One region of the Rufibacter sp. JT20002 genome, then DNA from elsewhere that is predicted to be linked to it. Evidence: riboswitches for the same ligand, from Rfam matches in the RefSeq annotation. Region 1 holds a riboswitch; each other region holds the start of a gene.
What was found. Region 1 has a riboswitch for S-adenosylmethionine ahead of ACW9SV_RS20555 (ATP-grasp domain-containing protein). Riboswitches for the same ligand answer to the same signal wherever they lie in the genome.

Region 1 (10,667 bases):
CACCAACGCGCCTTCGGTGGACCAGTTATCAGAAGCCGTGGACAACAGTAACCCGCTCCAACTATACCAGGGAAACCTGGGTTTGGGGCAAAGCTACAGCCATAACTTCCGGATGGGTTTCCGCAATTTTAATACTGAGACAAACCGGGTCTTTTTTGTGGGGTTTTTCGGGAACGTGGCCCAAAACTACATTGGCAACAGCATCAATAGGGCTACCACCGAACCCATTACCCTGTCTAACGGGTTGGTGCTGGAGAAAGGCCAACAAATTACCACTCCTGTAAATCTGGACGGTTACATGAACGTGCGCTCTGTCATGCATCTCGGGCAACCGGTCAGTTTCTTGAAATCAAATTTCGGGCTGAACGCCAGCGTGAGCTACACCCGCATCCCCGGGCTTACTAACGGACAGCTGAATATCTCCAGTGCGCCAAGCGTAGGCGGCGGGTTGTCATTGAGCAGTAACATCAGTGAGAAGATTGATTTCAACCTCTCCACCAACTCCACTTACAACTTTGCGCAGAACTCCTTGCAAACGCAGCTGAACAGCAATTACTTCACCCAGAGCACCAACCTGAAATACAACTGGATCTTCGGCCTCGGATTGGTGTACCGGACGGAGCTGAGCCACCAATATACCTCCGGGCTTTCTGAGGGCTACGATGCCAATTTCCTGCTCTGGAACATGAGCATCAGCAAGAAGCTGTTCAAGAGCCAGCAGGGCGAGTTGAGTTTGAGCGTGAACGACCTACTGAACCAGAACGTGAGCGTCCAACGTAACTTCACCCCTCAGTATGTGGAGGATGTGCAGTCTAGCGTGCTCCAGCGGTTCTTCATGCTTACGTTTACCTATAACCTGCGCAACTTCACCGGCAGTGCCCCCACAGAGACCAACCGCGACAGAGGCTTCCAAGGCCCGCCTCCCGGCGGATTACCTGCCGGGCCACCACCGCAGGGTTAAGGAAGGGAGTCGTCGGCTAACTTGAATTCATTTAAAAACTCATAGAAGCCGTTCAGAAGGATTTATAGAAAACCGTTTTTGCCCTCAGGTGAAAGCGGTTTTTGTTTTAAGCACCTTTTCGGAGAAACGGCTGGGAAAAGCTGATGGCCAGTTGGAGGGTCGGTTTTGTCCGCTTCACTTCAGGCTTTGTCCGTTTGGCGGATTTCTCCGGTTTTTGACCCATTTCTGGCACCTGCTTTGCAAATGGTAGAGCAAGCAGGCCACAGGAGCCTGAAAGACTAGAAACGTAAACTCTTAATCTTACCTAAAATGAAAAAGTATTTTGCAATGTTGGCCCTAGGATTGGCAGTAGCCGGAACTTCTTACGCGCAAACCGGTCCGCAGGGGGAAAGAACCCAGGACAACAGAACCGAGCAGCGCAAAAAAGACAAAGGTGATTTCCGCCGGGGCAACGACAAACGGGCCCAACTCTCACCAGAGGAAAGAGCTACCAAACGCACTGAGTTGTTGAGCCAGAAACTGGACCTGAGCAATTCCCAGAAAAAGAAATTGCAGGCGCTTAACCTTAAGCACGCCCAGCAGATGGAAAGCTTTAAAGGCCAGTACGCCCAAAAAGACCAACGTAACGGAACCCAGCGCAACGACCAACGCCGTGACCAGATGCACCAGTTGAAAGCCTCCTGGGAGAAGGAGCTCAAAAGCATCTTGAGCAAAAAACAATACGAGAAATACGAAGCTGAGCGCAAGCAAATGCAAGCCAACCGCGCTAACCGTAAAGGAAAAGAAGGTAGCCGTTTAGAGAGAAGAGGAGGTACCAACCGCTCTGAAGGACAAAACAGAAGCTAAGCGTATACACTGAACAAGTAAAAAAAGAGGCTCGCCATTGACGAGCCTCTTTTTTTACTTGTTCAACTTTCCTGAAAGCTGAATAGTGGGCGATTTCCTAAACCAATACCTGAATCACTGACTCAGAGAAACGCTCCATTTCCTCTAGTTGCGGGCTGCATTGCAGCAGGAAGAAATCCACGCCTACTTTCTCGTACTCGCCAATTCTGTCCTGGATCTGGGCAGGCGTTCCGGTGAGGCCGGTGCGTAGGCCGCGGTTAGAAACGGAGTAGTCCTGCAAAGAAACCTGTTGCTCCAGTTGCGTACCGGCCAGCCACTGCTGGTAGTTGCCATAACCTGCCGCAGAAGCGTTCACATCCGTAATACGCTCCAGTTCCTTCTTCACTTCCTGCTCCGTTTCACGCACGATGGAGTACGCCGCCACGCCAAACTTCATGGGCGGCAACCCAGCTTTCTCGCGGCGCTCGCGCATGTCTGAGATGCGGTTCCCGATGGTCTCCGGGGAGTCTCCATGCATCACGTAACCGTCGCACTGGTTAGAGATAAGCGTCTTAGCGGCTTCAGACTCGCCTCCGGCGTAGATAAAGGGCTTTTTCTTCGGCTTGGGCTGCAGCACGTTGTCGGTGACCTGGTAGTACTTGCCTTCGTAGGTGAAATGGTCTTTCTCCCAGAGGTTCGTTACCACGTCCAGCCACTCTTTGGTGCGGGCGTAGCGGTCATCGTGCTGCTCAAACTGAATGCCATACTTGGTGGCTTCGTCTTTCCACCAACTGGACACCACGTTCAGAGACAGACGGCCGTTGCTGATCAGGTCAATGTTGGCGGCGGCTTTCGCCAGCAGCGCCGGGTTATGGAAGGTAGGGCGCACCGCCACCATGATCTCCAGTTCCTTTGTCACAGCGGCCAAAGCAGCGGCGGTAGACCAGGCATCCAGGGCCGGAGCTTCCTGGCCTTTGATGTCGTTCAAGTATAACTCGGCAATAAGCGAGAGGCTGTAGCCCCATTCCTCGCTGCGTTGCGCCAGTTGCTTCACGTAGTCCCAGGAGGTGGTCATGCCTTCATCAGGCACATTGCGAAGCCAGCCGCCAAATACAGGTAACCAATATCCGAACTGCATGGCTTATACCTCCTCTGCTACTAGTTGGGCCTTTTTCTCCAGAAAATCTACCAGCTTCTTGTGCGGGTTGAACCCGATCACGTTCACGGCATCGGCCACGAAGTTAGAAAGCGCGTTCACGTCATAGTAGTACAGTTGTCCGTCGCGGTCGTCAATGATGTACTCAATACCTCCTACGTCAATGCCGGAGTTCTGCACGATGGCCTCAATGGCGTCAATTACTTCCTGCTCTGGGGTGTAGCCTTCTACTTTCAGGCCGTTTTTAGGCGCATCTAAGGCGCAGGCGTTGCGCACCAGTTCTACGCCGGTTGTGGTCTGGCAGATATCAGCAGGGCACAGGTTGAAGCTTTCGCCGGTAGTGTACACTTTGATGGCATAAAGGTATTTGCCGCCTAGGGTCTCCACGCGGTGGATGTACCCGCCTCGGGCCGGGATGAACTCCTGCACCAAAGCGGTGTGGTCAATGCCCAAATCAATCTCGTTGTTCGCCACCGATTGCGCCAGTGACTCCACAGAGTCATATTTGATGATGCCCGCGCCGCTGCCGCCAATGTTGGCTTTCACGACGATCGGGAAACGCAGGCTTTCCGCGGCTTTTACCGCCTGTGACGCATGGTTGATCACGCGCGCTTTCGGGTAAGGCAAGCCCAGAGACTGCAACAGCGATAACTGCAGGGCCTTGTTGGTCTCGTACTGGAAAGCTTTGTGTCCGTTCACGGTTGGCGTGCCGGTGCGCTCCAGGTGCCCCAATAAGCCTAAGGTATAGAAAATGCCGTTTTCATTTCCGCGTAGGTAGGCAGAAGGGCTCATGCGGTTGAAGAACAGGCTGTACGGCGTTTCGTCCTCGGCCAGGTCATAGGTGTGCTCAGCGGCGTTCAGGCGTACATAAGGTATACCGCGGGCGTCTAGCTCTTCAAACAAAGGTTTGAACCAGTCTGGGTGCTCGTGGAAAATGGCAATTGGTTTTTCAAAAGAAGGAGTGCTCATGTTCGTTTGTGTAATTGGGTTCGTTTAATGGTAGATATCTCTATAGAGGTATAGGAGATACTATTGTTTGTTAGTGGTTAAGGAGCGTTTTAGCGTTGTTTAAAAAACAGGGTAAAAAGGATCAGCTTATCAGGCCAAAAAGGTGGAGGTAGCCTCTGCGTTGGAGGAGGACTGAGCAAAGGGATGGCCGCAAATGGTTGCAAGTCCGGTAAAAACAAACCTGATTTAGAATGGGAAATTCAGGTATTGCCCTTGCTACGCCTCAGAGAGGGCTAACAACAGCAACAACAAGAGAAGGGCCGTACAGGCACGGGCTGTAGGGTAGGACCGTTAAGTCTTGACAATAGTTTCTGCAGTAGGGCAGCAATAGAAGAAAGCAATGTAGTGGTCATGGGCTGTTCGTTTATATTTCCTAAGTCCCTTAGGCAGGAATTAGCACCTAGTCTTACCTAGGTTGCTAGAAGTTCATAGAGCCTGTTCTCTCCCTTCTTCTGTATAAATCAAGCCCCAACAAGAGGGGTAATTGACTTTAGTGCTGCAAAAGTGCAGTTGAAAATAATAGAATCCAAATTTTATGCAAAATTCATGTAGCAACAGATGCTCTTTGTCAGCAAGAACAGTAATAGAGTTACCGCCTCTTGTTGATTTCAAAAGAACTAAAAACCCATTTCGCGCTCGATTTAGGGGAATCAGGCCTAAACCAGTCCTACTTTCATGTAGGCTTTTTAGTGAACGAAGCTACTTCCTTTGAAGCTGGCGGAATTGGAGTGCCGATTAGAAGTTGCAGGCTGATTTTACTTCGCGATGGGTAGGGTGATGGAGAAGGTAGTGCCTTTGCGTTCCTCGCTTTCTACTTCAATAGAACCGCCGTGCTGCTCCACTAATTGCCGGCAGATACTCAACCCGAGCCCAGTGGACTTTTCGCCTTTCAACCCTTTTCTACGGGCCTTAGAAAACCGCTCAAACAGCAGCGGCCTAATTTTCTCCGGAATGCCGATGCCTTCATCCGTTACCTGCAGCAGGAGATTTTTCTTTTGCTCCTGCACTCTGATCAGGATTTTGCCATTAGTGGGCGTGAATTTGGCGGCGTTGGAAAGCAGGTTGTTCATGATCCGGTGAAACCGATCTTTGTTTAGATGGGCGTAAACCGGACCAACCGGATGCAGGAGTTGCAGATCTTTAGAACCTTGCAACTGGGACTCCCATTCACTCTGGATATCTTCTAGTACCTGGCAGATATCCAGTTTCTCCAGCGGAATGGCTTCCTGCTGGTCTTCCCGGGCAACATAAAGTAACTCGTTGATCGTTTGTTTAGAGGTTTGGCAACTAGTTAAAATCAGGCCAAGGTATTGCTGTTCCTGCTCAGGGGTGAAATTCTTTTGCTGCAGCAGGGAAGTAAGCATCTCAATGTTGTTGAACGGGCTTCTCAGGTCATGGGCCACTACGCCCAGAATCTCAGATTTAGCCTGGCTCATTTTCTGAATCTCCTGGTTTTTTTTTTCAATCTCCTTTAACTGCAGAAAATGGGTAGCCCGGTAGCTGTACATGATGCGGGAGAGAAAATAAAAGCAGACCAGGATCACAAAAGACATGCAATGGTTCAGGATGGCCTGCTCCGGCCCTAGAAAGGAAAAGTAGATAACCAACGTGAAGGCCAGCGAGGTGAGGGCTACCAAAAGCAGGGTTTCCAGGTACTCAAAGTCCCATAGGAAGGCCACGGTCACCAGCCCCAACAGGTACATGGTCAGGGTATTTTTAGGGTTAGACTGCGCTATGAACGTAATACCCAGACAGCAGGAGATAAACGCAAACCCAAAGCCCAGGCACAGAAGTTGCGCCACCCAAAGAGGAAGTCTGTTTTGCCTGCCTTTCAGAAAAAAGTGCTCTAAACTAAGGGTAACCGCCGAGGCAAGCACCAGAGAAATATTAAGTCCCCTGAAAAAGGTAACGTGCGCTGTTTGGTTCAGGAGCGGAAACAGCAAGGGTAAGAGCATAATACCGCAAGAAACCGACATAGCCAGGTAAGCGGCCAGCCGAAGCTTCTTTAAGTTTTGCAAAACATACTCCTGCCTGAATGCCTGTAAAGGCAAAGGTGCGGGCGCATTGAAAAAGTAAAATTTCAACGTAAACTCTGGAATTGTAAAAATCTGGCAATTGCCTGGGGGAGGGGGGCAAAAGTATGGTGCAAAGGTACTAAAAAGTCCCTTTTTTATGATGCAAAAACCAGGTCCGTTTTTTTATACCGTAAATCTGATGAAATGGAATAATCCTAAGTTTACTTGAGGTAATTGCTCGTATTTGGAGAGAGCAACCCAAAGAAGTGCCTTCGTGCTTAGTATGAGGGGATTATAGCCAAGTAATTTATTTGAAACAGGACCCAAATAAAGGTGATTTTGGCAAGGTTTTGGATTGAGTTCACAAAACGAAGTTTTCCTGTTTTTAACCCAATTGAGTAGGAAACGTGATCCAGTTTTTCGCGCCGCTGCCCAATATAAACATCAGTCCCGATGAAAACCTTTTTACAACGCTTGTGGGCGCTGGGGGTGGTTGCCCTCATGGCCTTCAGTCTGCTCAGGGTTCCTGAAGCGCAGGCTCGTCCGGGAGACCGTGTGTCTTTCCAGACCTTTTATGATGAACTGGACCCTTACGGCCGCTGGATCAGGGACCCGGAGTACGGCTATGTTTGGTCTCCGGACGTGGGGCGCGATTTTCAGCCGTATGCCACACGCGGGCATTGGGTGATGACCGAATACGGCAACACCTGGGTATCTGACTATGATTGGGGCTGGGCTCCTTTCCACTACGGCCGATGGATGTACGATGACTATTACGGTTGGCTTTGGGTGCCGGGCTCTGAGTGGGGACCGGCTTGGGTAGATTGGCGTAACGGGGGCGGCTATTACGGCTGGGCACCTATGGGCCCAAGAGTAACCTACGTGGTGGCGCCGGTGCGCTGGGTGTTTGTGCCCGTGATGTACATCACTAGTCCGCGCATTTACAGCTACTGCGTGCCTAGAACCCGGGTGGTCAACATCTACCACAATACCACCATCATCAACAACTATTATGAGCGTGATAACCGGCGATATGTGTATGGCCCAAGAAACCAAGACATAGAACGCGCCACCAACCGCAAAGTGAATGTTTACCGCGTAGACAGAGACAGTCGGCCAGGTAGAACCTCAGTAGCTGATAACTCCGTTCGTATCTATCGCCCTGATGTGAACTCGCGCCGCGAGGAAGCACCTACCCGTGTGGTTGCCCGAGATAATTCCTCCACTAGATCTCGCCTGACAGACACCAACAGCGGTACCGTAGGCAGGACTGACCGGAGCAGCAGTACCGGAAGAACCCGTACAGGCGCAGAAAGCGATACCTACCGTAGCCGGACTGGCTTGGAGTCCTCCTCTGAGCAGCGGAGCGTGGAAACGGAAAGAATTCGGACCCGGGAAGGCCTACGGGAAAGTACCTCTGACCGAATGGACCGTGCTTCCCAGACCCGCTCAAGCACCAGAGAGTATCCGCAACGTTCTGATGAAACTAACCCGGCCGGAACCCGCACCCGTTCCTCGTATGAGTCGACAGAACAACGTTCTGAGGGTTCGTATTCACCCCGCCGGTCAGATGCTTCCTCTGGCCAAGGCCAGTACCAGACCAGAAGCCGGCAAGAATCTGCCGGGTCAGGACAGTACCAGCAAAGAAGCCGCGAAGTCTCTGCTCCGTCTCAGACCCCGGCCCAGCGCCAAGCTTCTCCCCGCCAGGAATCCTCATCCGGAAGAGAGTCTAGTCGAGGCGGCAGAAATTAAGAGTTTTTGATTTAATGAATGATGGGAAAGCCGCACTTCTTTGAGGTGCGGTTTTTTGTTTTAGCGTGGTTTGTCCAAAACGGCTATTAAGCCCTCAGAAAATTTTCCATCCAGGCATTTACTTTTTCCGGCTGTTCATGGTGCAGCCAGTGGGTAGCGTTTTCCAGGAAGAACAGTTGGCCGTTGGTGCATTGCTCAATACTTGGCAGCGCTAGTTCCGTCCCCAGAAACTGGTCCTGCTTTCCCCAGAGCATTAGGGTGGGGACCTCAACCAGGTGGGTAGCTTCTATCTTTTTGTATTTGTAGGCCCTGTACCAATAAATCATGGCTTCCAGGGCTCCTGGCTGTTTCCAAGCCTCTTTATAGCCTTCTATGTCTTGCTGGGTAAACGTATCCGGTTGGGCAGAGCCTTTCAGGGTACTTTCCAATACTTTGAAATTAAAAGAGCTGTTGACCACTTCTGGTACCCAGGGAATCTGGAAGAAGCCCGTATACCAACTCCTAAGCATCTGTTTTGGGTTCTTGGTCAAGTGCTCGTGGGCTACCTCTGGGTGCGGCATGTTCAGAATTACCAGCTTTTCTAATAATTCCGGATGATGTAACGCTATATTCCAGGCGACAGCTCCACCCCAGTCGTGCCCCACCAGTACTATTTTCTGGGTAGTGAGCTGCGGGATAAGCTCTACAATATCTCGAGTAAGCTCGTCAATGGCGTAGGCTTCTACGCCTTCAGGTTTGCTGCTCAGATTGTAGCCCCGCTGGTCTGGCGCAACAGCATGCCAGCCCTTCTCTGAGAAGAAACTCAACTGCTTCTTCCAACCATACCAATATTCTGGGAAGCCATGCAGAAACAGGATGGTTTTTCCTTCCTGTGGTCCCGCCTCAGCCACATGTAGTTTGATGCCATTGGTGTTGTAGAAGTTTGGCCTTGTTTCCATCATTGAGTTAGCTGGTGATAAAGACTTCTACGAGCAAGTGAAGGTATAATTCTGTTTCGGGCTTTCTTTTCTGAATTCAAGCCTTAAACAGAAAAGCCCCATCTCACCAAACAGGCAAGAATGGGGCATTTCAAAACGATAATCGTGCTACGTGATACGAGCTACTTGATATCAACTTAAAACAGCTGATACTTTGAAAGCTCTTTAGACGGCAATTCTGAATCGCCCATGAGGTACACGTCAATGGCACGAGCAGCTTCGCGACCGTCTGAGATGGCCCAGACTACCAGCGACTGGCCACGGCAGGCGTCTCCGGCCGAGAAGATGCCAGGGATGTTGGTTTGCCAGTCGTTAAGTTTGAAGTTGCCGCGGCGATCCAGTTCAAATTTGAAGTTGGAAGTGAAGGCATCGTGCTCCGGGCGTTCATAGCCGATGGCAATCAGGGCAAGGTCGCAAGGCAGGATGCGTTCGCTGTTGGGCTTCTCAGTGTACTCAGACTGGTTTTTCCACTCCAGTTCCACTACGCGTAGGCCTTTTACGTTTCCGTTTTCATCGGCAATAAACTCTTTGTTCAGCCAGCCCCAGCTCCGCTCGCAGCCTTCTTCGTGGGAAGAGGAAGAAGAAAGCGTCACGGCCACTTCGGGCCACGGGTTGGTGGGGTGCCGCTCGGTGGACGGCATGTAGCGGTACTGCAACTGCGTCACAGATTTGGCGAAGTGACGGTTGGCCGTGCCCACGCAGTCAGAGCCGGTATCACCACCGCCAATCACCAGCACGTGCTTGCCGAAGGCGTTGATGTCGTTCTCGGGCGCAATCTGCGCACCGTCTACCCGGCGGTTCTGCAAGCCCAGGTAATCCATGGCGAAATGGATGCCTTTGAGATGATTGCCCGGGATGGAGATGGCGCGGGGTTTGGTAGACCCGATGCACAACAGCACCGCATCATACTTGCGGTACAGTTTCTTTAGGGTGGTGTCTTGCCCGATTTTGCGGTTGTACTTGAACTTGATGCCCTCAGCTTCCAGGATGGCCAGGCGGCGGTCAATGGTCCATTTTTCCAGCTTGAAATCTGGGATGCCGTAGCGCAGCAAGCCGCCGGCTTTCTCATCCTTCTCAAACACGGTGACTTTGTGCCCGGCTTTGTTCAGCTGGGCAGCTGCCGCTAAACCAGCCGGACCAGAACCTACCACGGCTACCTTTTTGCCCGTTCTGTGCAACGGAGGCTCGGGTTTCACCAAGCCCAGCTCAAAGGACTTTTCGGCAATAGATTTCTCTATGTGCTCAATAGTCACTGCTGGTTTGTTGATGGACAACACGCAGCTGCTTTCGCACGGGGCCGGGCAGATACGACCGGTAAACTCCGGGAAGTTGTTTGTGCGGTACAGCACGCGTATGGCCCTTTCCCAATCGCCTTCTGAGACCGCATCGTTGAAATCCGGAATCAAGTTGCCCAGCGGACAGCCGTTGTGGCAGAATGGAATGCCGCAGTCCATGCAGCGGGATGCCTGTTGCTTTGTCTTCTCTTCGGGGAAGGGAAGGTATATTTCGTTGGAGTCATTTACCCGCACCTTAGGGTCGCGGGTGCCGGGCAGTTCCCGGTTATATTTCAAGAATCCATCTGCTATTCCCATTACGCCAATATTCTTTCAGTTTCTTTATCTTGTAATTGCAAGGCTTTTTTCAAATCGTGTGGCATCACTTTCCGGAAATGGTCGCGGTGGATTTCCCAGTTTTGCAGGAACTCCCGGGCCAGTACGCTGCCGGTATAGGCCACGTGCTCTTGTAGTTTCTTCACAATCCAGAGCAGGTCTTCGGAGTCTGGTTCTTCCAGGCCTACCATGTCCAGGTTCAATTGGTCTACATGGTTGGGGTCAGGGGCATAGATGTAGGCCATGCCGCCGCTCATACCGGCTGCGAAGTTCTTGCCTATCTCACCTAGCACCAGCACTTTGCCGCCCGTCATGTACTCACAGCCGTGGTCGCCAATGCCTTCCACCACCGCCTCAGCACCT
Region 2 (10,667 bases), on a different contig from region 1:
TGCCGCCGGCACTTACTCGCTGACCGCCAAGGTGACAGACAATCAAGGCAAGGTCGCTACTTCTGCTGCCAGATCTATTACTGTGAAAACGACCACTCCTCCTACAGTAAGCTTGACTTCTCCCACAAGCGGAGCAATCTTTACGGTTCCAGCAACCATCACCATCAACGCTAATGCCGCAGATACTGACGGAACAATAGCTAAGGTAGAGTTCTTCCGGGGTACCACTAAATTGGGTGAAGACCTCACAGCTCCCTACTCCTACACCTGGACAAGCGCTACGGTTGGCACCTATTCCCTTACCGCCAAGGCAATTGATAATATAGGAGCAGCTACTACTTCAGCCGCAGTATCTATTACGGTTAAAGATAATGCCGCTCCTACCGTAAGTTTAACAGCCCCTACCGCCGGAGCCACTTTCACAGTTCCAGCCACCATCACTATATCTGCTAACGCCGCAGATACTGATGGCACGGTGGCTAAGGTGGAGTTCTTTGCCGGAACCACCAAGCTGGGCGAAGACCTTTCTGCCCCATACTCTTACAGCTGGACAGGAGCCACAGCCGGAACCCACTCGCTAACTGCCAAGGCGACTGATAACTTAGGCAAAGTCACTACCTCATCGGCAAGATCTATAACTGTGACCAGCGGCAACGTAGGCCCTACCGTTTCTATCACCTCACCTACCGCAGGAGCCACTTTCTCTGCCCCAGCCACCATCAACATCACGGCCAACGTCACAGATTCTGATGGAACAGTGTCTAAAGTGGAATTCTTTGTTGGAACCACCAAGCTACGGGAAGACCTGACGGCCCCTTACTCCTTCAGTTGGTCTGGAGTAGCCATGGGAACCTATTCACTTACGGCTAAGGCAACTGATAACCTAGGTAAGGTTACCACTTCTGCCGCTGTTTCAGTTACAATTACCAGTTGTGCTCCTACGTATACCATGGGTTGCTCAGATGGGGACTTCATCAACAACTTTAGCTTTAACACTCTGGTGAATAATAACTCGGGCTGCAGCGGCGGAACCTCCATAGGATACACCGTTTATCCCGCATCTGGAACCTATACCACTTCCGTTACTCCGGGGCAAGCCTATACTCTCAAAGTACAGTCTGGGGCAGCTTATCCGCAGGGATTTGGTGTTTGGATAGATTATAATGGAGACAGGGATTTCTCTGATGCTGGAGAGTTTGTGTACAAATCTGCTTCCGCTTCAACAAGCCTTCTGACGGCCACCATTACAATTCCAACCACCGCAGTTGCCGGTCCTAGGCAAATGCGGGTTAGAAGCCGCTACAACGCCGTCCTAGCCAGCACCGATGCTTGTAGCTCAATCTCTTATGGAGAGGCGGAGGACTATACCATTACCATCAATACAACCACTACTCCGGCGGTTGCTGCCATCAGCTCATCGGTAAGTGAATCAGAACTACAGGTTGGAACCGACCATACTTTCCGGGTATATCCTAACCCTTTCACTGATAACACTACCATTGAGTTCGCTTTTGCTCAGGATGAAGAATATAGTGTGAAGATCTATAGTGCAAGTGGCACCTTAGTGAAAACCCTTACCGCAGGTAAAGCAAAGGCTAAATCAATCATGCAGGTAGAGTGGGCAGATAATCAGACGGCAGCAGGTTTGTATTTTGTACGGTTAGAGTCTAAGCAGGGAGTGCAAACCCTAAGGGCCATGAAGAGATAGATTAGTTTACTACTTCTGAATCATGAACAGCTATAAGTCCTTGGCTCTTGGGGTCAAGGACTTATTTTTTGTTTTACTGTTACATTTCAGGAGAACATATTTTACATGGCTTGACAAGTTCCCCTAAAAGATAACTACTCAACATTAGAACTTGGCTGCGCGTAAAGGCAGCAGACCCAACTTCATTTCCATGGACGCTGCCCAACACCAGATACAACACCACTTTCCCCGGAGTACCCAATATGACCCTGAGTGGGTGCGTGAGCACTCCATGGGCGAAAATGTGCTCTTCAATCTGGAAAGCATCACGTCTCTCATTCCCTTAAAGAAAGGCATGCGCGTGTTGGACCTGGGCTGCGGCAAGGCAGCAAGTTCTATTTTCCTGGCCAAAGAGTTTGGAGTGCAGGTCTGGGCAGTAGACGAGGCTATCTCGGCCACCGCTAACTACAAAAGGGTGCAGGAAGAAAGCTTGGAAAACCAGGTGTTCCCGCTCCAGCTAGACGCCCGTTCGCTGCCGTTCCCAGAGGAGTTCTTCGATGTAGTGCTGGTTATTGACTCCTACACCTACTTCGGCACCGATGACAAGTATCTGCCCTACATCTGCCGGTTCCTGAAATCAGACGGGTATATTGGCATTGTGGACGTATGTTTCAAAGACGAGATTGAGACTATTGACCAAGTACCTGAGTTTCTGCGCGAAGATTTTCAGGCGTACTGGTACTACATCCATTCAGTGGCCTGGTGGCGCAAGCTCTGGGAAAAGACAGGCTTGGTGCAGATCAAAACCGCAGAACTTCTGCCCGCCGCCGACCTGATCAGAGAGCAATATGTGCGCGATTTTGAGGAACACGGTCAGAAAAAAGACCCGTTTGCCCGCGGACTGAAAAAAGATACCGAGCACCAAATCAGCTTTTTCAGGCTAATTGGCCAACGCACCTCCCGCGAGGCGTACTTGCAGTCTTATAAAAAAAGCTAACTTGCGAGCTCAGGTTTCAACCGGAAATCGCCCAAAAGCTTTTTACTAGTTTTTATCCACAGGTAAAATATTCCCAGGTTCTAAGAAGTTTTAGAAAGGCAGACCCCAGGATCGGTCTCTTTTGTGAAGAATCATTTTACTATGAAAAACAAACATCTTATTTTTGGGCTGATAATAGTAGTGCTCTCCCTCGCCAAGCTGGAAAGCGCCCAGGCGCAAACGGTAGGCCTTGGCCTTAGGGTGGGAGGGTATTCGGCGGGTATCTCCGGAAAGTATTTTTTCAGAGAAGACCGCGCCTTGGAGGGGATACTGGGAACGGGCTTCGGACGGCGAGGCTTCCAGTTAACCGGTTTATTGGAGCAACACGCCTCGGCGTTTGGCATCCAGGGGCTGCAGTGGTTTTATGGAGCCGGCGGGCACTTGGGCATTTTCCGCGGAAGATACTACCACAAGCCCTCCAGCAAACATTATGAAGACTCTTATGATAACACCCTCGTAACGTTGGGGGTGGATGGTATTGTAGGTTTGGAATATCAGATTACGGAAATTCCGATTTCAGTGGGCATCGATTTTAAGCCATTTTTCGAAGTCAACCGAGACGGTCTTTTCTTGTATGGCGACGGAGCTCTGACCGTCCGCTACACATTCTAATGCTTCCCCGAACCTACTTGAAAAGCCTGCCTCGTGCAGGCTTTTTCTATTTCAGGCCTTTCGTCTGTAGTCAGGCAACTCCGCTTTATACCTCTTTTGCTGAAACCTGGCCCAAAGCGCTTTAGCTCCACACCTGCATTTGCGGAATCCAACCGCAACCCGTATCTTTGCTACTGCTTATCAAGAAAGACGGAGGGATTAGGCCCTGTGATGTCTTAGCAACCCAATTCAGTTGGGTGCTACTTCCTACCCGCTGCACCTACGCGCCGGGGGAGATAAGTGACGGAACTCCCACGCACCTGCGCCCGCCACTTTCCTCTGCCCTTTCTTGAGCCGCAACTAACCCTTTAGGTTTGCACAAGATGACCCGCATTGAGGAAGAAGTAAAAAAACGAATATTAGTCTTAGACGGTGCCATGGGTACCATGATCCAGCGGTACAACCTCCAAGAGGATGATTACCGTGGCGAACGTTTCAAAGACTACCACTTAGATGTGAAGGGGAACAACGATTTGCTCTCTATCACCCAACCCCACATCATCAAAGAAATACACAGCCTCTACTTTGAGGCGGGCGCCGATATAGCCGAAACCAACACCTTCAGCGGCACCTCCATTGCCATGGCCGATTACGACATGCAGGATTTGGTGTACGAACTGAACTATGAGTCGGCCCGCATTGCCCGCGAAGCCGCTGACGAGTGGACTGCCAGAACCCCGGAGAAACCTCGCTTTGTGGCCGGAGCCATCGGACCAACCAACCGTACTGCTTCTTTGTCGCCAGACGTGAACAACCCTGGCTATCGTGCCATAACGTATGACGAACTGGTAGAAGCCTACACCGAGCAGGTTCGCGGACTGGTAGACGGTGGCGTGGACTTGCTGTTGGTAGAAACCATCTTCGATACGTTGAATGCCAAGGCGGCTTTGTTCGCCATTGACCAATACAGTCAGCAAACCGGCAAACGTTTACCTTTGATGGTTTCTGGTACTATCACCGATGCCAGCGGCCGTACCCTTTCAGGCCAAACGGTAGAGGCTTTCCTGTACTCCGTGTCACACATGCCGCTGTTGAGCGTAGGCTTTAACTGTGCGTTGGGTGCGAAGCAGCTGCGCCCGCACTTACAATCCCTGAGTAAGGCTTCTAAGTTTCATATCAGTGCTTACCCAAATGCTGGCCTGCCGAACGCCTTCGGGGCGTATGACGAAACGCCGGAGCAAATGGGCCAGCACATCCGCGACTTCCTGGAGAACAACTTCGTGAACATCGTGGGTGGCTGTTGCGGAACTACGCCGCCGCACATCAAGGCTATTGCTGAGATTGCGAAGCAGTATCCGCCTCGTCCGTTGCCGCAATTACCGGCTGTTCCTACTTACTCCGGTCTGGAGCCACTGACGGTATATGAAGGGTCTAACTTCGTGAACATCGGCGAGCGTACCAACGTGACTGGTTCTAAAAAATTTGCGCGTTTGATTCTAAACGAGCAGTACGAAGAGGCCTTGGCCATTGCCCGCCAGCAGGTGGAGAACGGAGCGCAAATCATTGACGTGAACATGGACGAAGGCATGCTGGACTCTGAGGCCGCCATGACCTTGTTCCTGAACCTGATTGCCTCTGAACCAGACATCGCCCGGGTGCCTATCATGATTGACTCCTCTAAGTGGAGCGTGATTGAGGCCGGTTTGAAGTGCGTGCAGGGGAAAGCCATCGTGAACTCCATCTCCCTCAAAGAAGGCGAAGAGGCGTTCAAAGAGCGCGCCCGCAAAGTGCGCAGCTACGGCGCCGCCGTGGTGGTGATGGCCTTTGACGAAGAAGGCCAGGCCGACAACTACGAGCGCCGCATCCAGATTTGCGAACGGGCTTACAATATCCTGACCAAAGAAGTAGGCTTCCCCGCCGAAGACATCATCTTTGACCCCAACATCCTGACCGTAGCCACGGGTATGGAGGAGCACAACAACTACGCTGTTGACTTCATCAACGCCACTCGCTGGATCAAGCAAAACCTGCCGGGAGCCAAAGTGAGCGGTGGCGTAAGTAACATTTCCTTCTCGTTCCGGGGCAATGACCCCGTACGCGAGGCCATGCACTCCGTATTCCTGTACCACGCCATCAAAGCCGGTCTGGACATGGGCATCGTGAACGCAGGTATGTTAGAGGTTTACGAGGAAATCCCGAAAGACCTTCTAGAGCGCGTGGAAGACGTGCTACTGAACCGCCGTCCAGACGCAACTGAGCGTTTAGTGGAGTTCGCCGAAACGGTGAAAAACAAAGGTAAGGAAGTCGTACGCGACGAGGCCTGGCGCCATGAACCGGTGCAGAAGCGTTTAACCCACGCTTTGGTAAAAGGATTGGTAGAATACATTGATCAGGACGTGGAAGAAGCCCGTCACCTGTACCAGAAGCCGCTGGAAGTGATTGAAGGTCCGCTCATGGACGGCATGAACGTGGTAGGCGACCTGTTCCAGGAAGGCAAGATGTTCCTGCCGCAGGTAGTGAAAAGCGCCCGCGTGATGAAGAAAGCCGTGGCATACCTGCTTCCTTACATTGAAGAAGAGAAAGTACGCGCCGCCGCCAACGGGGACACCTCCACGCGCCAGACTAACGGAAAAATTCTGATGGCTACAGTGAAAGGCGACGTACACGACATCGGGAAGAACATTGTAGGCGTAGTTCTGGCCTGCAACAACTATGAAGTAATTGACCTGGGCGTGATGACGCCCGCCGATAAAATTTTGGATGCTGCCCGCGAGCACAACGTGGACGTAATCGGCCTGAGTGGTTTGATTACCCCATCTTTGGACGAGATGGTGCATGTGGCCCGTGAAATGGAGCGCCAGAACTTCAACATTCCACTGCTCATCGGTGGGGCCACCACCTCGCGTGCGCATACCGCCGTAAAAGTGGCGCCTGCCTACAACGGCACCGTGGTACACGTACTGGATGCATCGCGCAGTGTACCCGTAGTTGGTAACTTGCTGAGCCCTGATAACAAGGAGAAGTTTGCCGCTGACACCCGCCTGGAGTACGACCAGATGCGCGAAGGCTACCTGAGCCGACAGAAAGACAAGAAATACCTGCCCCTACCCCAGGCGCGCGCCAACAAACTGCCTATTGAGTGGAAAGCCGAAGATGTGTACACCCCGGCCAAAACCGGCGTGCAGGTGTTCCAGAACTTCCCATTAGAAGAGTTGGTGCCGTATATTGACTGGACTCCGTTCTTCCAGGCTTGGGAGCTGCATGGCAAATTCCCGAAACTGCTGGAAGACGCGGTTGTTGGCGAAGCAGCCACCAAACTGTACGCCGATGCCCAAGCCTTGCTCAAGCGCATTGTAGACGAGAAGTTGTTAACCGCCAATGGCGTGGCCGGTCTATTCCCAGCTAACAGCATGGGAGACGATGACGTGGAAATCTACACGGATGAAGCGCGTACCCAAGTTTTGACTCACTTCCGGACGCTTCGTCAGCAGGGCCAGAAAGGACCCAACGTTCCAAATATCGCCTTGGCAGACTTTGTCGCTCCTAAAGAAACGGGCTTGGCAGATTACACCGGAGGTTTCGCGGTGACCGCTGGTATTGGCTTAGATGAACTGGTGCAACAGTTTGAAGCGGATCACGACGATTACCACAGCATCATGGCCAAAGCCTTGGCTGACCGTTTAGCGGAGGCTTTTGCGGAGAAACTGCACGAGATTGTGCGGAAGGAAATATGGGCCTACGAGCCGGAGGAAAGCCTCACCAACGAAGACCTGATCAAGGAGAAGTACCAGGGCATCCGTCCGGCACCGGGTTATCCCGCCTGTCCAGACCATACGGAGAAAACCACACTGTTCCAGTTGTTGGAAGTGGAGAAGCACACCGGCATCTCCTTAACCGAAAGCTTGGCTATGTACCCAACCGCGGCCGTGTCTGGCATGTACTTCGCGCACAAACAATCAAAGTACTTCGGATTGGGCAAGATTGAAAAGGACCAGGTAACGGACTACGCGCAGCGCAAAGGCTTGAGCGTGGAGGAAACCGAGCGTTGGTTATCACCTAACCTTAATTACTAATCATTGTTTAGGCGCTAGTTTGCTAAAAACAGCCCCTAAACAAACTCAATAAAAGCATTTTCAAGGCCTTGGCCTAAGACATACATAACTTCAATGAAAGTTACTGAGCATTTACAGAACGCCACCAATACCCTTTTCTCGTTTGAGATTCTGCCGCCGGTAAAAGGCACTAGCATTCAGTCTATTTACCAAGGCATTGACCCATTGATGGAGTTTAAGCCCCCGTTTATCAACGTGACCTACCACCGCGAGGAGTACGTGTTCAAGGAAAGGGAGAATGGTTTATTGGAAAAAATAACAATTAGAAAACGCCCAGGCACGGTAGGTATCTGTTCGGCCATTATGAACAAGTACCACGTGGATGCGGTGCCGCATATTATCTGCGGGGGCTTCAGCCGGGAAGAAACCGAGAACGCCTTGATGGATCTTAACTTCCTAGGCATCGATAACGTGTTGTTGCTGCGCGGTGATGCGGTGAAGACCGAGCCCGGTTTCCGGCCGCACAAAGACGGGCACTCCTACGCTTCTGACCTGATCAAACAGGTGGTGCACCTGAACCACGGCGTGTACCTGGATGAAGAGATGGAAAACCCTGTACCTACGGATTTCTGCATTGGTGTGGCCGGCTACCCGGAGAAACACATGGAGGCTCCCAACCTGGCCACCGACCTGCGCTACCTGAAGCAGAAAGTAGATCTGGGCGCCAACTACATCATCACGCAGATGTTCTTTGATAATAAGAAATTCTTTGAGTTTGTGAACGCGTGCCGGGCAGCGGGAATCAATGTACCTATCATTCCGGGTCTAAAAACGCTGACCACCAGAAACCAGCTGAACGTGCTGCCGCGCTACTTCAACATAGATTTGCCCGAAGACCTTGTGAACGCCGTGGAAGCTTGTACCAACCCGAAAGACGTGAAACAGGTAGGCATTGACTGGACTATCCAGCAGTGCAAAGAACTGATGGCGTTTGGCGTGCCGTGCCTGCACTTTTACACCATGAGTAAATCTGATGCTACCCAAGCAGTAGCGAGAGCTATCTTTTAATCTGTTTCCCTGGTATTTTCCATTAAACGGCCTTAAAACAAAGGAGCCATCTGCTTTTGCAAATGGCTCCTTTGTTTTAAGGCCGTTTTCTATTTAAGTTCTATAAATCGATTCTGAATTTTGAAGTGGTGATGCCGCCGAAATTACCGTAGCCGTTCCGGATGTTGCTGTGCAGGTTCAGGGGCTCGGCAAAGGGGTTATCCTCTTCGTAATTGTCTTTGGAGCGCTCGTACAGGTATAGGTCTGAGGTGATGTGCTGCAAGGTTATCTCCATTTGAGAGGGTGGGGTACCGCCTCCGGTATACGCACCAATCTTGCCGGTGAACGAGATAACTCCCTGGTTTGCCCATCCGTCATCAAACACTTTGTAAAGTTCAATCTTCTCCACCTCTTCCCCAAAAATATCGTCATTCTCATTCCGGGTGTAAGCGTTGCCCACGGGACGACCCTGGTCGTCTAGCAACTGAACAAATAGGCGGTAGTAGTTTTGCTGCCCCGCAGGATCATTGAATTGCACCCGCAGAGAACCCGAAAAATTGTACTGGTCATGTTTGGCATCGGGCTGGAAAGAAGCAGCGGCCACAGGTATCCTGGCTGGCATGGTCAGTTTGCCTTCAATAGTCTCAAAACTGGGCGCACTTATCTGCAAGGTGTATTCCTGGCCCGGCTCTGGGGTAAACTCAGAAGTGGGTTTGTAGTTGCCCTGCTCGGGGTTAAAGTCCAGGGTCACAAACCGGAAGCTCTGCTTCACGGCCCCATTGTGGTCCAGGATGTTGACAGAAGCATCTTTGACCATTCCGTTCCGCCACAGGTCATTTGCCGACAAGACAGATTGGCTCCGCCCGATGTACATGTTCTGTTTAGGAGAATCGGTGTTGAGGTTGTACTGCACGGCCAACCGCGGGGTATGTTCCGGCACTTCCATGTCCACTTCCTTTTCGCAGCCGGTTAAGGTCCCGCTTACAGCAAGGCCGCCCATGAAAACTAAACTGCGCAGGCTTTTGAGGTATTTTCCAGAAAACAGGGTAAAAACAAGAGGTGACATTTTCTAGAATTTAAAGGTTTTGCTGATAGACGGTAGAATAGGGAAAAGACTGATCTGCTTGAACCGGGCGGGATCGCCCTCCTTCTCACCCGCTTGCACATAAATGAAATAAGGGTTCTTGCGGTTGTAGGCGTTGTAAAAACTGATGTTGTTGACCACCTCTCCCCAGCGCTTCTTCTTGGTATGGCTCAGGCTGATATCGGCGCGGTGATAGGCGGCCATGCGGTAGCCGTTGCGCGATCCGTAATCATTGTAGGTTTCGGTTCCGCCGTAGCCTCCCTCCCAGGCCTCGCCCAGCACGTAACGACCTTCAGGCAAAGTGATGGAGTTGCCGGTGCCGTACACCCACGTACCCGACAAGGTTAGATTGGGCTTCAGTTGATGGATGACCACCACTTCAAAGTCATGGCGGCGGTCATAGCGGTACGGGAACTTCGCGCCCCGGTTCAGGTCTGGGAACTGACGGTTAGACCATGCCAGGGTGTAGCCAATCCACCCGTTGGTGCGGCCCGTCTTTTTGTGCAGAAACAACTCCGCGCCATACGCCCAGCCTTTCCCGGTGGTGACCTTGGTATCCCAACTGCTGGAAATACCAATGAACGAGGCGCCCTCTTTGTACTCAATGAGGTTGTTCATGGTCTTGTAATACCCTTCCAGGCTGATCTCCAGTTTGTCGCCGGCGATAGTGCGGGTGGCTCCCAAGGCTACCTGACGCGAGCGCTGCGGCTTTATCTTCTCGGTAGAGGGTACCCACAAATCGGTGGGCAAGCCGATGCCGCTGTTGGTGAGCAGGTGGATGAACTGGGTCATGTGGGCGTAAGACGCTTTCAAACTCAGCTTCTCGGTGGCAATGAACCTAACCGAGGCCCGCGGCTCAATGGAAGAGTAGGTTTCCTTGTTCACCAGAAAACCGTTGGCCCGCACGCCAATGTTCACCTTGAACCGTTCAGAAAGCCGCAGGTCGTCTTCCAGGTACAGCCCTACTTCCTGCGCGTTGGTCTTGCGGGTGTTCACGTTGAGCTCTTCGGCAGAGCCGCCGTTGTTGTCGCGCACCTGCAAAGCGCCCGGTTGAAACTGGTGGTGCACGTATTGGGTCCCGAACCGGATGTAATGGTCAGGATTAGGAATGTAGTCGAAGTCCAGTTTGGCACTCAAGTCCCGAATGTTGGAAAGGTACTTGAGTTTATA
Region 3 (10,667 bases), on a different contig from region 1:
AGGAACCGTCAGGAATTCAACCCCCCGCCTGCGCAACTCGCCCACGGTATGGACAATATCATCAGTGGCGATAGCAATGTGCTGCACACCGGGGCTGTGGTAAAAATCAAGGTATTCCTCAATTTGCGATTTCTTCTTTCCTTCGGCGGGCTCGTTGATGGGGAATTTCACGTAACCATTGCCGTTGCTCATCACTTTGCTCATGAGCGCCGAGTACTCTGTGGAGATATCCTCGTCGTCAAAAGTGAGCAGCAACTGGAAGCCCATCACCTTGGCGTAGAAGTCTACCCAGGTGTTCATCTCACCCCAGCCTACGTTTCCTACGCAGTGGTCCACGTGTTTGAGGTTTACCGGTGTCACAGGCACGGTGCTTTTGCGCGGCTTGAACCCGGGCATAAAGGCGCCGGTGTAGTTTTTGCGCTCCACAAAGGTATGCACCGTCTCGCCGTAGGTGTAGATAGAAGCGATTCTTACCTCGCCAAACTCATCGGTTAAGGTCTGGGGCTCGCCCGCTGACTTGGCCCCACGGCTGATGGTTTCCTCATACGATTTGTATGCATCGTCTACCCACAACGCCATCACTTTCACGCCATCGCCGTGGAGGCGCACGTGCTCAGAGATGGGTGAGTCTGGCAGGAGAGAGGTGGTGAGCACAAACCGAACCTTGCCCTGTTGCAACACATACGAGGCCCGGTCACGTACTCCGGTCTCAGGTCCGGCATAGGCTACCAGCTCAAACCCAAAAGCACTCTGGTAGTAATAGGCGCTCTGTTTGGCATTGCCCACATAGAATTCAATGTAATCTGTACCGTTTAGGGGAAGAAAATCGGTGGGCTCAGCCATAGAAGAGTTTTTAAGGTAAAGCTCTGGTTTGAATGACAATTTGTGTAAAAATAGAATAATTGTGGAGGAAAGAAAATAGGTTTTTAGCGTATGGATTTGGCGGGTCTACTTGGAAATAGTCTCAGATGTTATAAAATTTGTAAAAAATAAGAACCCATGAATATCCAGGAACTGAATAAAGCGCTGGTCACTATAATCCAGAAGAAGCAGGAGTTAAGCAAACTTTCTTACAACGATGATCGGTATGACGACGTGGAAGAAGAACTGCACGATTTGGAAGATGAGTTCAATGACAATTACGGAGAGTATCTGGAAGATGTCCTTGGCGATGTGCACATGCAGGTTTGCCCAGACACCGATGTCCTTCTGCCGACCGCCTATTTACCAGAAGCCCTTAACGCCGAAGGCCAAGTGGACCTTACCGGCAAGCAGGGTGTTTGGGTTGAAGCCGATGCTTACCCTAACAAAGAAGCACGCCTAGTGCTGGTTCCCAACCCAACTCGTCTTATCCTAAGCGTAGGTAAAAACGTGCGCGAAGAAGTTTGGAAAGGGTAGTCTCTCCGCCCGATAGTAATTAATTGATCAATAAGATAAATGGCTCCCGTGTAGGTTCTCCTAGGCAGGAGCCATTTCTGTTTTAAGCATTTCTTTTAGAAATGAAGCCTTAAGCTATGGATTGGTTTAGCTTTGAAAGAATTAAGGCCCTTTAAAAGCGGATGAAAACAGGAGAGCCGGGTCTCGTTAGGCCCGGCTCTCCTGTTTAGGTTGGAAGAAGAGTTCTAAATTCTTATTCCTGATTTACTTTTTGTGGAGCTTAAAATCCTAGCTTTTCTCTAACTCGCTTCAAAACCGGGGCTCCAATAGCGCGGGCTTTAGCGGCTCCTTCTGCTAGTTTGGCATCCAGTTCCGGCAAGTTGTTCATGTAGTAATGGAAACGCTCGCGCGGCTCTGCGTACTTGGTTAAGATAAGGTCATATAGGGCCTGTTTGGCGTGTCCGTATCCGTATCCGCCTGCCAGGTAGTTTTGGCGCATGGTCTCAACTTGCTCTTCTGAGGCCAACAACGAGTACAACCGGAACGTGTTATCTGTGGCAGGGTCCTTAGGTTCTTCCAGACCTTTGCTGTCGGTGACAATGCTCATCACCCGTTTGCGCAGGTCTTTGTCTGGCAGGAAAATGTCAATGGTATTTCCGTAGGACTTGCTCATTTTCTCCCCGTCAATCCCTGGCACTGTCATCACAGTTTCGTCTACCTTCGCCTCCGGCAAAACAAAGGTCTCGCCGTAAATGTGGTTAAAGGAACTGGCGACATCGCGGGTGATTTCGAGGTGCTGGATCTGGTCTTTGCCCACGGGCACAAACTCGGCATCGTACAGCAGGATGTCGGCAGCCATGAGAATAGGGTAGGTGAACAGACCGGCATTCACGTCAGACAATCCACGGCGGGCCGATTTGTCTTTGAAGGAATGGGCGTTGGCCAACATGGGGTACGGCGCGAAGCAGCTCAAATACCAGGTCAATTCGGTTACCTCGGGCACATCTGACTGACGGTAGAAAATGTTTTTGTCTGTATCAAACCCGAAGGCCAGCCAAGCAGCCGCTACGGCATACGTATTCATCTTTCGCTCCTGCGCATCCCGAATGGAAGTGAGGGAGTGTAAGTCTGCGATGAAATAGAGGGAGTCGTTGCCTGAATTTTTGGAAAGCTCTATTGCGGGAAGAATGGCTCCTAGCAGGTTGCCCAAGTGCGGACGCCCACTGCTTTGAATGCCGGTAAGTATTCGTGCCATGTTGTACTGAATGTTTGCACAAAGAAAGCGATTGGGGAGCAAACAGGAAAGCCTTTCTATTTTGGAGCTGTTTTTGAGAAAAGGAGGCCTAAACTTCTATGAAAGGTATTGATTAATTAAGGCGCTCACTTCCTCCGCCCGGCTCATGACCATCAAGTGCTCGCCTCCTTTTACCAGATGAAGAACAGGATAGTTGGGCACCGGAAGCACCTTGTCCTGGTCTCCATGGATTACAATCACTCCTTCTTTTGCAGCTTGGTGACGCCACAACAGAATCTGGTTTAACGACCAGCGCAGAAAAGGAATATCAGTCTCCTGGATGATGGCTTTCAGAATCTGTTTTTCTTCTGGGGTGTGCGCTCCAAAGAGCCAGTTGGCGGGAGATACCCACTCCTTGAACATGCCCAACGGAAGCCATTTCTGCATCTGTAAGGCTCCGGCTAATTTGTAATGCAAGGGTAACTCCTGGGTGTTGGCTAAACTTGATAAAAGAATCACATGTTTAACCGGAATTTGCTTGGCGATCTCCTGCGCCATCATTCCCCCGAAGCTTAAACCTACCAATACAGGAGGCTCCGAGTTCAATTCCATTTGCCATATCAATTTCGTGGCATAGGAAGCCATGGTGTCCTGCGGCTCGGGGGTAATCCATTGGATGACTATAGGATTTGGGTGCTGTAACTGCAGGAATTGGAACAGGCGTTCATCGGCGCAAAGACCACTTAGAAGATACAAAGGAGGTTGATTCATGAGCAGTAGTCCTGAGGCTTTAAACTAACTTAGTCTTTGGAAATGTACGTCTCCAAAGAAACCTCCTGCTCCTGGGCCAGGTACCGATCTATCACTGAATGGGCGACATAGAGAACCGGCGTCAGTACAACGGCCACGGTGAACTTGTACAAATAGTTGATCACAGAGACGGAAAGTACTGTTTTCAGGTCCCAATCACCGAAAAGGTAAAAGGCGATGAACAGCACAACTACCGTATCTACCAACTGGGAAACCAAGGTAGAACCCGTGGCCCTCAACCATATTTTTTTATTCCCAGTTAACCGTTTCAGCCAATGGAACACATGGGCATCTAATAACTGCCCCAGCAGGAAAGCAACCAAAGAACCCACAATGATGCCCAGCCCCTGACTAAAAACTTTATTGAAAGCGAAGTTCATGTCAAAAGCGGTTCCATTGGGCCCCTTGCTATTGATGTCCTGCCAAAACTGCGCCGGTGGTAAAGCCGTGGCAATTAAGATGACCAGAAAAGCATAAGCAATTAATGCCGCCGTTAAATAACTGATGCGCTTAACCCCGTCCTTCCCGAAATATTCATTGATGATATCGGTGGTGACGAAGACAACCGGCCAAATGATAACGCCTGCCGTCAGGTTGAAGTCCAACTTTGCCCCCAGTACCGGAATCTGCGCCCCCGGCAGATCAAACAACCCTTCCCCCGAAAAGATCTTCACCCCAATCAACTCAGCCAACAGCGCATTCGTCAGGAAAATACCGCATAGAACCATGAATAGCTTCCGTTTCCTAAAACCTAGCCCAGAAACAGAAGTGGAAGAAGTTTGCTGCATTTCTAAATAAAGCTGATTGAGCCTGTAAAGATGAAGGAAAGCAAGAAATAAGCAATAATGAGAAAAACTCTGGTTTCTGGTCAGTCTTTCCAAAGCAGTTCCTAAATGCCTTTCCTACTCTATAATAGAATCATTTTAGTAGGTAGATAGCTTACCTTGGGATGTTCAAAAGATCGAATTTTTAAAGGAAAAGGTTTAACCATAATGATTTAAACCGACAGACAATTGAAGGTTCAATCCATAGACTTGAACTGGGGAAGGTAAAAGTACAAACTACTTGGCTATGCAACGTAACAGGCAAAAGAACCCAATTCCAGTCTTTCGGGTGAGCGCCTTTGTTATAGACCTGGTGCCGCAGGCAGGCCTACTGGCCAAGGCTAAAACAGCAGCGCGAGGCCGGAAGACGAGGCCTCGCGGCCTTGAGCGCACCAAAGCAAAAATGAAACAATAAAGCTTTTACAAGCAGGCTAACAGAAGCTACGTCAGCTACAGCAAATTAAAAGCACCCAAAAACCAACAAAGTCAAAATCCCTACTCCAACACACTTATCGTTTTCCCCTCCGTAGCCAAAGCCGTATTAGGAAAAATGGCCTGCGCTTCTTCTAGCAAAGGAGAGAGATCTTTGTATCGAGCCGAAAAATGCCCAATGAGAAGTCGCCTAACTTGGGCTTTCTCCGCTAAAGTGGCGGCTTGGGCGGCGGTGCTATGAAAGGTATGGGTGGCCCGGTGCTCCATGTCGCTCAAAAAGGTAGACTCATGGTACAGGAGGTCAACTCCTTTCACATAAGGCAAGATGTCTTCTTTGTACTTAGTGTCAGAGCAGTAGGCGTAGCTGCGGCTTCGTTTTGGGTCTGTGGTAACATCTTGGTTGCGCACCAGAATCTCGCCCTGTTCATTTCGGATATCCTCGCCCCATTTAAGCCTTACCAATTGAGGAGGGGTTAAAAAAGAAGGGAGCTTGCCTTTAAGTAAATGGCGGGGTTTGGGTTTTTCTTTAAACAAATAGCCACAACAGGGCACCCGGTGCTGCATGGGCAGCGAGTGAACGGTCATGTATTTGTCTTCGTAGATTTTCTTGCAGATGGTAGTGTCCACTTCCACAAAATTGATGTGGTAGGGGAGTTGGGTGCCACCGTACTTGAATTGGAGGGTGATGATCTCGGCTAAACCCTTCGGGCCGAATAGATTAAGGTGGCCGGTGCGCTGCTGCAGGTGCATGGTAGAAAGCAGGCCCGCCAGACCAAAGTAATGGTCACCGTGCAGGTGACTTATAAAGATATTACAAATGCGCTGATGCTTTACTTTGTATCGCATCAGCTGCATTTGTGTACCTTCGCCGCAATCAATCAGGTTAATCTGATTGCCAACCGTGAGTAGTTGGGCGGTATGATTTCTATCAAAAGACGGGGTGGCAGAAGAGCTCCCAAGAATTTTTAGCTCAAAGTCCAAACTGCAGCCCGCTTAATATCTATTCTTCTTTTTTGGTTAGATCGCTTTCAATCTCGTGCAGGAAAACGCGGTCAATGCCTTCTTCAACGGTTGGAAGAATGTTCAATACAGACTCCAGTTTAGAGATCGTGATCAGCTTGGTTACGTGCTCTTGCAAGCCAGTAAGGATAAGAACCCCCCCGGAAGAATTGCAAAGACGGTTTGCAATCAGGATAGAGGATAGTCCGGAAGAATCAGTATATTTTACGTTGGTAAGATCCAGGATCAGGTTAGTAATACCTTCTGCATTCAACTTCACAAACTCAGACTTCAAATCAGGTGCGATCGTGGTGTCTAGTTTTTTTTCATCTATGGTGATGATGGTGTAATTCTCTTTTTTATCAATTGTGTACTTCATAAGTAACAGCAAAAAGGTTTAGAGTGCGAATCTACCAATTTTTGGTGGAATATCTTTAACAAAGTAAGTTAAAAAATGTTGGCCGCAATGCTCTCTTGGAGCGTATGTGGCTGGCTGGCATAGTCTTGGGGAACAAACTTTATGCCTAACAACTGTTCATACAATTCTATGTAGCGCTGTGAAATCTCAGTTACTTTTGCATCAGACATTTCGGGCACTTGTTGACCTTCTTTTCCCTGAAAGCCATTCTCAATCAGCCATTGACGTACAAACTCCTTTGAAAGTTGTCGCTGTGGCTGACCGTTTTCCTGGCGTTCCTGATAACCTTCTGAGTAAAAGAATCTTGAAGAATCAGGGGTGTGTATTTCATCTATCAAATAAATGATGCCATCTGCTTTCCCAAACTCATATTTGGTATCCACCAGGATAAGTCCGCGCTCGGCGGCCAGTTCAGTTCCGCGTTGGAATAGGGCTCTGGTGTACGCCTCCAGTTGAACGTAATCCTGCTCAGAAACGATACCCTGTTTCAGGATTTCCTCTCTGGAGATGTCTTCATCGTGGCCCTCGGCGGCTTTGGTCGTAGGGGTGATAATTGGTTCAGGAAACGGGTCATTTTCCCGCAGCCCCTCCGGCAGGGACACGCCACACAAGGTACGCTTACCGGCACTGTATTCACGCCAGGCATGGCCCGCTAAATATCCTCTGATAACCATTTCCACTTTGAACGTCTCGCATTGGCGACCAATCGTGACGTTAGGAGCCGGTTGGCTCAGAACCCAGTTAGGCACTACATTGGCCGTTGCTTCTAAAAAGGTGGCTGCAATTTGGTTCAGTACCTGTCCTTTAAAGGGGATGGCCCGCGGCAGCACCACGTCAAAGGCAGAGATCCGATCAGTGGCCACCAAGGCCAGTTTGTCTTTGAAATAATAAACATCCCGAACCTTGCCCCGGTAAAAGCCGGTTTGTTCTGGAAAGTGGAAGTTGGTTTCTTTTAACGCTTGCATGGCAGATGACTAACGGCGGCAAAGTTAGGAAAGGTTACAGACGGGACAAGTATATTTCTCCCAAACCCTTAGGAAGGCCGTGGCCTACATTTACTAACATTTGTTGGTTTTTGAAAATAAATTGCAAAATATTTTCAATTTTATTTGGGTTTAAAGATTTCGTTAATAGATTTGCAGCATCAAGTCAATTATTCCGGTAGTTGATTTATAAAGAAGAGCGGAGAGACAGGCTCAATGAAGCTCTAGCAACCTACCAGCCGTGTAAGGTGCTAAGTCCTGATCCCAGGGGACATATTGCCACTTGGGGAATATAAATTGATACGAAGATGGAAAAGCAAATCAACGCCACTTCTAACAATGCAGCGCCGCACCTGACCATGGCGGCAAAAGGTAACACACCTATTATTATCTCCTCTATTACGCGAATGTGCACTATGTCCATGATGGATATTTGTTGCTGTTGTCGCTAATCCCCTCATCTAAAGTAATTTAAATTTTCTTTAGGGGCCTGACGCACAGCGGCAGGAGGGAACCTGTTGTCTGTTAGTTTTCTGGCTCTTGAATTTGTTCAATTTTTCAATTGTAACCGGCTATAATCATGTCTAATTCTTATCGTTTTGAAACCCTTCAGCTACACGCTGGCCAAGAAATAGATGCTACCACTCGTTCACGGGCGGTGCCTATCTACCAAACTACTTCCTATGTTTTTGAGAACGCAGAGCATGGGGCTAACCTGTTTGCGCTAAAACAATTCGGGAATATCTACACCCGCATCATGAACCCCACCACCGATGTGTTTGAGAAACGCATTGCCGCTTTGGAAGGGGGCGTGGCCGCCGTTGCCGTTGGTTCAGGGCAAGCGGCTCAATTCATTGCCTTAAATAATATCCTGCAGGCAGGTGACAATTTCGTGGCCTCCAGCAACCTGTATGGTGGCTCTTACAACCAGTTTAAGGTAGCTTTCAAGCGCTTGGGCATTGAAGTAAGATTTGCTAAGAATGATGAACCAGCCACGTATGCGGCCCTTATTGACGAAAACACGAAAGCCCTTTATCTGGAGACTATTGGCAACCCCCGTTTCAACATTCCAGACTTTGAATCCATTGCGGCGGTAGCGGCGGGGCATCAGATTCCGTTGGTGGTAGACAATACCTTTGGGGCGGGCGGATATTTGTTCCGACCATTAGAGCACGGAGCCAACGTAGTGGTGGCCTCTGCCACCAAATGGATTGGCGGGCACGGGACCAGCGTGGGCGGCGTGATTGTAGATGGCGGAAACTTCAACTGGGGTAATGGAAAGTTCCCGCAGTTCAGTGAGCCTTCAGAAGGATACCACGGCCTGAACTTCTGGGAAGTATTCGGGGCTGATGGACCCTTCGGGAACATTGCCTTTGCTATTAGGGCCAGGGTAGAGGGTCTTCGTGATTTTGGGCCGGCCTTAAGCCCGTTCAACTCCTTTCAATTAATCCAGGGCTTGGAAACCTTGTCGCTACGGGTAGACCGCACGGTTGAGAATGCCTTGGCTTTGGCGCAGTGGCTGGAGCAGCATCCTTTAGTGGAGAGTGTGAATTATCCGGGCCTTGCCTCCAGTCCTTACCATACTTTGGCGAAAAAGTACCTGAAACGCGGCTTCGGTGGAGTGTTAAGCTTCAACTTGAAAGGGGGCAAAGAAGAGGCCGAGGTTTTTGTTAACAGTCTAGAATTGGTGAGCCATCTGGCAAACGTAGGCGATGCCAAAACCCTGATCATTCACCCAGCCTCTACCACGCACCAACAATTGAATGAAGAAGAGCAGTTGTCAGCAGGGGTAAACCCCACGCTACTGCGGGTGTCTGCGGGTATTGAGCACCTAGAGGACATCAAAGCAGATTTTGAACAGGCGTTTGCCAAAGTGAGAGTACAGGAACCGAAGTTGAAGGCCGCAGTAAGTGAGTAGAAGCCATGTTGAAAGGACGCGTTTTTGAATTTACAGATGAATTTACGCTGGAGTCTGGGCAATCTTTGCCCGGCTTCCAACTCTTTTATACTACCTGGGGCACCCTGAATGAAGATAAAAGCAACGTAGTGTGGGTTTGCCACGCCTTTTCCGGAAACGCTTTTGTAAAAGATTGGTGGGGCGACCTGTTTGGTGAAGGCAAGACCTTTGACCCTGCCAAGCATTTTATTGTCTGCGCCAATACGCCGGGCAGTTGCTACGGATCTACCGGACCTTTGAGTTTAAACCCAGATACCGGTAAACCTTATTACCATGCTTTCCCAACGTTAACCAACCTGGATGTGGTACGGGCGTTTGATGCCCTTCGGGAGCACTTGGGTATAGAGCAAATCAATGTTCTCATTGGAGGTTCTATTGGCGGACAGCAGGCATTGGCGTGGGCGGTGGAGTACCCATACGTTACCCGCCGGCTGGTGCAGATTGCTGCCAATGCCCGGCAAACTCCATGGGCCATTGCCTTAAACGAAAGTCAGCGCATGGCCATAGAACAGGATGTCACCTGGCAATTGGCCACGGATGATGCAGGATTGAACGGAATGAAAACGGCCCGTTCCATTGCGTTGCTGTCTTACCGTACTTATAACTCGTACAACCAAGCGCAGAAAGAGAACTCCTCAGACCTGAAAAAAACGTACCGGGCCGCCAGCTATCAACAATACCAGGGAGAGAAGCTAGCCAAACGGTTCAATGCTTTTTCTTACTGGCAACTGACCAAGATGATGGACAGTCACCACGTAGGTCGTAACCGGGGGAGCCTACAGGAGGCATTGCGCCATGTACAGGCCGAGACTCTGGTGATTGGGGTGGACAGCGATCAACTATTCCCGGTGAATGAGCAAAAGTTTGTAGCCAGATACATTCCTAATGCTACCTTCCAGATAATACATTCTGAGGCCGGTCACGACGGCTTCTTATTGGAGACGGCTCAATTAAGCCATCTTTTGGATACTTTTTTACAGAAAAAACAACAAAGAAAAACATGGATTCCCACCGTCTTCTAAAAATAGGTTTGTTTGGGTTTGGCTGCGTAGGGCAGGGCTTGTATGACCTTCTCTCCCGCGAAGAGTCGCTTCCTTATAAGGTAGAGCGCATCTGTGTCAAAGACCCTAAAAAGCTTCGGCCCTTGCCTTCAGAGAGCTTTACGTATGATTTTCATCAAGTGCTTCAGGACGAAAGCCTGGATATTCTGGTGGAAGCTATTAGTGACGCCAATGAAGCCTACACCATTGTTTCTGAAGCCCTGAGGCGCGGTAAAAAAGTAGTAACTGCCAATAAAAAATTGGTGGCTTACCACTTACCCGAGCTTTTGGACCTACAAAACAAGTTTGGCGGCGTTCTCTTGTATGAGGCAGCCGTGGCCGGAGGCATTCCTATTATTAGAACGGTTGAGGAGTATTTCTCCAATGAACCTCTGGAGCGGGTGCACGGAATCTTGAATGGTTCCTCTAATTATATCCTGAGCCAGATCTTCAAACTGCAGAAAGTCTACTCAGAAGCATTGAAGGAAGCCCAGGATAAAGGGTTTGCGGAGTTAGACCCCTGGTTGGATGTAGCCGGAGCCGATTCACGGCATAAACTGTGCATCTTAACGGCCCATGCTTTTGGCCGGACG

Region 2: linked by a shared signal. The riboswitch ahead of metH (methionine synthase) and the one ahead of ACW9SV_RS20555 (ATP-grasp domain-containing protein) in region 1 are both predicted to bind S-adenosylmethionine.
Region 3: linked by a shared signal. The riboswitch ahead of ACW9SV_RS19015 (O-acetylhomoserine aminocarboxypropyltransferase/cysteine synthase family protein) and the one ahead of ACW9SV_RS20555 (ATP-grasp domain-containing protein) in region 1 are both predicted to bind S-adenosylmethionine.

The regions. Positions count from the first base shown of each region.
Region 1 is NZ_JBSZJY010000005.1:251,507-262,173, reverse strand. Features, by position in the region: gene ACW9SV_RS20570 (outer membrane beta-barrel protein) at 1-961, shown strand, start outside; gene ACW9SV_RS20565 (hypothetical protein) at 1,271-1,807, shown strand; gene ACW9SV_RS20560 (LLM class flavin-dependent oxidoreductase) at 1,905-2,924, opposite strand; gene ACW9SV_RS20555 (ATP-grasp domain-containing protein) at 2,928-3,911, opposite strand; SAM riboswitch class I at 4,312-4,413, opposite strand; gene ACW9SV_RS20550 (sensor histidine kinase) at 4,706-5,968, opposite strand; gene ACW9SV_RS20545 (DUF6600 domain-containing protein) at 6,419-7,717, shown strand; gene ACW9SV_RS20540 (alpha/beta fold hydrolase) at 7,804-8,658, opposite strand; gene ACW9SV_RS20535 (glutamate synthase subunit beta) at 8,832-10,286, opposite strand; gene gltB (glutamate synthase large subunit) at 10,286-10,667, opposite strand, start outside.
Region 2 is NZ_JBSZJY010000001.1:816,503-827,169, forward strand. Features, by position in the region: gene ACW9SV_RS03250 (Ig-like domain-containing protein) at 1-1,708, shown strand, start outside; gene ACW9SV_RS03255 (SAM-dependent methyltransferase) at 1,860-2,684, shown strand; gene ACW9SV_RS03260 (hypothetical protein) at 2,826-3,335, shown strand; SAM riboswitch class I at 3,510-3,617, shown strand; gene metH (methionine synthase) at 3,698-7,387, shown strand; gene metF (methylenetetrahydrofolate reductase [NAD(P)H]) at 7,481-8,434, shown strand; gene ACW9SV_RS03275 (DUF4249 domain-containing protein) at 8,535-9,479, opposite strand; gene ACW9SV_RS03280 (TonB-dependent receptor) at 9,483-10,667, opposite strand, start outside.
Region 3 is NZ_JBSZJY010000004.1:519,130-529,796, forward strand. Features, by position in the region: gene hppD (4-hydroxyphenylpyruvate dioxygenase) at 1-843, opposite strand, end outside; gene ACW9SV_RS18980 (hypothetical protein) at 1,000-1,398, shown strand; gene trpS (tryptophan--tRNA ligase) at 1,658-2,632, opposite strand; gene ACW9SV_RS18990 (alpha/beta fold hydrolase) at 2,729-3,382, opposite strand; gene ACW9SV_RS18995 (queuosine precursor transporter) at 3,412-4,209, opposite strand; gene ACW9SV_RS19000 (ribonuclease Z) at 4,741-5,658, opposite strand; gene ACW9SV_RS19005 (STAS domain-containing protein) at 5,678-6,055, opposite strand; gene ACW9SV_RS19010 (phosphoribosylaminoimidazolesuccinocarboxamide synthase) at 6,124-7,059, opposite strand; SAM riboswitch class I at 7,262-7,376, shown strand; gene ACW9SV_RS19015 (O-acetylhomoserine aminocarboxypropyltransferase/cysteine synthase family protein) at 7,658-8,995, shown strand; gene ACW9SV_RS19020 (homoserine O-acetyltransferase family protein) at 9,001-10,056, shown strand; gene ACW9SV_RS19025 (homoserine dehydrogenase) at 10,035-10,667, shown strand, end outside.